DNA from 2 places in the Pararhizobium sp. O133 genome. Region 2 is predicted to be linked to the other one. Evidence: predicted binding sites of a transcription regulator. Region 2 holds the regulator's gene; the other holds the start of a gene.
The links. Region 2 encodes PhoB, which activates phosphate uptake and scavenging genes when phosphate is short. Its sites were predicted from a motif close to TGTCATNNANCTGTCAT; they were not measured.
Positions count from the first base shown of each region.

Region 1 (2,399 bases), 2.1 Mb from region 2:
ACTCGATTCCGTCACCCGCTGTACCGGCGGCTTTGTCTGCCGTGCACAGGCTGTCGAGCACCTGAAGCACTTTGTCTCGCGCAATGCGTTCGACATTGAGGGGCTGGGGGCCAAGCAGATCGAATTCTTCTTCGAGGCTGACGATCCGTCGCTGTCGATCAGGACGGCAGCCGACATTTTTACGCTGGAAAGGCGGCAGGCAGCTTCGACCCTGACCAAGCTGGAAAACATCGATGGCTTCGGCAAGGTCAGTGTGCGCAAGCTCTACGATGCCATCAACGACCGTCGCGCGATCGCCCTGAACCGGCTCATCTACGCGCTCGGCATCCGTCATGTCGGCGAGACGACGGCGAAGCTGCTGGCGCGCTCCTATGGCAGCTATGCGGTCTTTGCGGAGGCGATGAAAGCGGCAGCCGAGCCCGGATCGGATGCCTGGAGCGATCTCAACACGATCGACGGGATCGGCGAGGTGGTCGCCCGGGCAATCGTAGAATTCTACAAGGAACCGCGCAATGTCGACGTCTTATCGAAGCTCCTGGCTCCGGGTATGGTTCGTCCACAGGACGCGGAAGCGCCGGTGGCAAGTTCCAGTCCCGTCGCCGGCAAGACCGTCGTCTTCACCGGTTCACTGGAAAAAATGACCCGCGACGAGGCCAAAGCCATGGCCGAACGCCTGGGCGCGAAGGTCGCGGGTTCCGTTTCAAAGAAGACCGATCTTCTGGTCGCCGGCCCCGGTGCCGGCTCGAAACTCGAAAAGGCCCGCGAACTCGGCGTCGAAACCACCGATGAGGACGGCTGGTTTATCCTGATCGGTGGGTAACCGCACTTCAACGGCCTGCAAAGCTTCCCTTGTCCGCTTGTCTTGTTTATGAGGACGGCCAGATTTATGACAGTTTCGTGACAATGACGAAAACGGATAGGTGAACAATGTTGGGTTGGTTCCGCAAGCTGATGCCGCGCGAGGACAAGTTCTTCGAACTTTTCGAAGCGCATTCGCGCACCGTCGTCGGCGCCGCCGACGCGCTGAAGGCGCTGCTGGCGGGCGAGGGTGACCATGAAGCCAACTGCCAGCGCATCGTCGCGCTCGAGGATCAGGCCGACAACATCACCCGCGATGTCATGCTCGCCGTTCGCCGCAGCTTCATCACGCCGTTCGACCGCGGCGACATCAAGGACCTGATCCAGTCGATGGATGATGCCATCGACATGATGCACAAGACCGTCAAGACCATCCGCCTGTTCGAGCAGACGAGCTTCGACCCCGGCATGCGCGAAATGGGCGTGCTGGTCGTCGATGCCGCGCGGTTGATCGCCGAGGCTATTCCGCTGCTCGACAAGGTTGGCACCAACGCTCAACGCCTCAGCGCCATCGCCGAGGAAGTGACCCGTGTCGAAGGCCGCTCTGACGAGTTGCACGACCAGGGGCTGAAGGACCTGTTCCGCCGCCACGGCGCATCCAACCCGATGGCTTACATCATCGGCAGCGAGATTTACGGCGAGCTTGAAAAGGTCGTCGACCGGTTCGAGGATGTCGCCAACGAAATCAGCGGCATCGTGATCGAGAACGTCTGATGGAGCCGACGCTCGCCTTTCCGCTGCTGCTCTGCCTGATCGGCGTGGCGCTATTCTTCGACTTCCTGAACGGGCTGCACGATGCCGCCAATTCGATCGCGACGATCGTCTCGACGCGCGTGTTGCGGCCGCAATACGCGGTCATGTGGGCCGCGTTCTTCAATTTCATCGCCTTCCTGTTCTTTGGTCTGCATGTGGCCGAGACGATCGGCAAGGGCATCATCGATCCGGCGATCGTGACGCCGCAGGTGATCTTTTCAGCGCTCATGGGTGCGATCATCTGGAACATCGTCACCTGGATTTTCGGCATTCCGTCGAGTTCGTCGCACGCGCTGGTGGGCGGTCTTGTTGGGGCGGGCCTGGCGCGCACGGGCGGAGACGCCATCGTGCTGAGCGGCCTGCTGAAGACGGTCGGCGCAATTTTCGTGTCTCCGATGATCGGCTTCCTGCTTGCCCTTATCCTCGTGCTGGTCGTGTCCTGGGTCTGCGTTCGCCAGACCCCGTTTGCCGTCGACCGCAGCTTTCGCGGGCTGCAGTTCATCTCGGCCTCGCTCTATTCGCTCGGCCATGGCGGCAACGACGCGCAGAAGACGATGGGTATCATCGCCGTCCTCCTGTTTTCGCAGGGCTATCTCGGCGGCACCTTCTATGTGCCGTTCTGGGTGGTGATCACCTGCCAGTCGGCCATGGCGCTCGGCACCCTGTTCGGTGGCTGGCGCATTGTTCATACGATGGGCTCCAAGATTACCCGGCTCAATCCGATGCAGGGTTTTTGCGCGGAAACCGGCGGTGCAATCACCCTGTTTGCGGCCACCTGGCTCGGCATT
Region 1 covers NZ_CP196426.1:2,296,827-2,299,225, forward strand. Annotated here, with positions in the region: gene ligA (NAD-dependent DNA ligase LigA) at 1-820, shown strand, start outside; gene ACST81_RS10980 (DUF47 family protein) at 928-1,572, shown strand; gene ACST81_RS10985 (inorganic phosphate transporter) at 1,572-2,399, shown strand, end outside.
Region 1: the regulator PhoB is predicted to act here: its motif matches at 887-903, upstream of ACST81_RS10980 (DUF47 family protein).

Region 2 (2,399 bases):
CTGCAGAAGGCCGGCCTCTGGAACGAGGTGAAGGACCGTTTGCATGAATCCGGCACCGGTCTCTCCGGCGGCCAGCAGCAGCGCCTGTGCATCGCACGCGCCGTCGCCGTCAGCCCGGAAGTGATCCTGATGGACGAGCCGTGCTCGGCACTGGACCCGATCGCGACCGCCAAGGTCGAGGAACTGATCCACGAACTGCGCACCAACTACACGATCGTCATCGTGACGCATTCGATGCAGCAGGCCGCCCGCGTGTCGCAGCGCACCGCCATGTTCCACCTCGGCAATCTCGTCGAGGAAAACGACACCGACAAGATGTTCACAAACCCGGATGATCAGCGCACCCAGGACTACATCATGGGCCGCTTCGGCTGAGGATATGTCCCGTGGCCTGCCCGGCGTTCGGGGAGGCGGCTGTTTCCCAATTGGATTGTGATCACGAGGAAAAACAATCATGTCTACACACATCGTTTCCGTCTATGACGAAGATCTGAAATACCTGACCCGCCGCATCTCCGAAATGGGCGGTCTGGCCGAGCAGATGGTTGCCGAATCCGTGCGCGCTTTGGTCAATTCCGACCTGGCGCTCGCCCAGAAGGTTATCTCCGACGACGCCATTCTCGATGATGCCGAGCGCCAGATCGGCGAAAAGGCGATCATCACCATCGCCAAGCGCCAGCCGATGGCGGCCGACCTGCGCGAAATCATGGGCTCGATCCGCATCGCCGCCGACCTGGAACGCGTCGGCGACCTCGGCAAGAACACCGCCAAGCGCGTCATCGCCGTTGCCAGCTCGACCCTGCCGCGTCAGCTGGCCCGTGGCCTGGAACACCTGGCCGAGCTTGCTCTCGTTCAGCTCAAGGAAGTTCTCGATGTCTACGCGTCGCGTTCGCCTGAAAAGGCCAACAGCATCCGCGAGCGCGATGGCGAGATCGATGCGATCTACACGTCGCTGTTCCGCGAACTTCTCACCTACATGATGGAAGATCCGCGCAACATCACGCCGTGCACCCATCTTCTGTTCTGCGCCAAGAACATCGAGCGCATCGGCGACCATGCGACCAACATCGCCGAGACGATCTACTACATGGCGACCGGCGCGCAGCTGGTCGGCGAGCGGCCGAAGGACGACACGGCCAACACCGTCGGTGCGGTCGGAAACTGATCGCGTCGCACAAATAAGTAAGCCGATTCTTACGTGAAGGCGCGCGCGGCCGCTGGAGCCGCTCGGCATGCCAGGTGGACCGGGCGCCAAGGAGCTCATGGACTATGCTGCCAAGAATTGCCGTTGTTGAAGATGAAGAGGCGCTGAGCGTCCTCCTGCGCTACAACCTTGAGGCCGAAGGGTTTGAAGTCGATACGATCAACCGTGGTGACGAAGCCGAAATGCGCCTGCAGGAGCGTCTTCCCGACCTGCTGATCCTCGACTGGATGCTGCCGGGTGTGTCCGGCATCGAGCTTTGCCGTCGCCTGCGCCAGCGTTCCGAAACCGAGCGCCTGCCGATCATCATGCTGACCGCGCGTGGCGAGGAAAGCGAGCGCGTCCGCGGTCTCGCCACCGGCGCCGACGATTATGTCGTCAAGCCGTTCTCGACGCCGGAACTGATGGCGCGGGTGAAGGCCATGCTGCGCCGTGCGAAGCCGGAAGTCCTCTCCACGCTTCTGAAATGCGGCGATATCGAACTCGACCGCGAAACCCACCGGGTCCATCGCAAGGCCCGCGAAGTGCGCCTCGGGCCGACCGAGTTCCGTCTACTGGAATTCTTCATGGCCTCGCCGGGCCGCGTGTTCTCGCGCTCCCAGCTTCTGGATGGCGTCTGGGGTCACGATATCTATGTCGACGAGCGTACCGTCGACGTCCATGTGGGCCGTCTGCGCAAGGCGTTGAACTTCTCCAACATGCAGGACGTCATCCGCACCGTGCGCGGCGCCGGATATTCGCTGGAAAGCTGATCTGTCAATTTTCGGCCGGACATGAAAAAGGGGCCATTTCGGCCCCTTTTTTGATGCGTGTGACGCTGTGCCTCAGCGTGCCCTGCGGCGTTCCGCGGACGGCTGGTAGGCCAGCTTCGCATGGAACGTGCAGTAGGGTGACGTATCGGGAGAGTCGTTGCCACAGAAGTGGAACTCTTCCTTCATCGGATCGCCGATCGGCCACTTGCAGGTGCGGTCGGTAAGCTGAGTCAGACCCAGACGGCGCGACATCGGAACGACGACATTGCTGGCTGGAGCCTCCTCGCGCTGTTCGATCGCGTCGATCTCGACCTCTTCCTTCATTACGGCAGCGCCGGTCGTCCGCGTTGCAGCGCGGGGCGCGGTCATGCGCGAGGCAAAAGTGTTGCCGGCCGTGCGCGGAGCAGCCGGTGCCGGGCGCTTTGCGCGAGCTGTCGTCGTGGTGC
Region 2 covers NZ_CP196426.1:4,405,883-4,408,281, reverse strand. Annotated here, with positions in the region: gene pstB (phosphate ABC transporter ATP-binding protein PstB) at 1-375, shown strand, start outside; gene phoU (phosphate signaling complex protein PhoU) at 455-1,165, shown strand; gene phoB (phosphate regulon transcriptional regulator PhoB) at 1,270-1,953, shown strand; gene ACST81_RS21395 (GcrA family cell cycle regulator) at 2,026-2,399, opposite strand, start outside.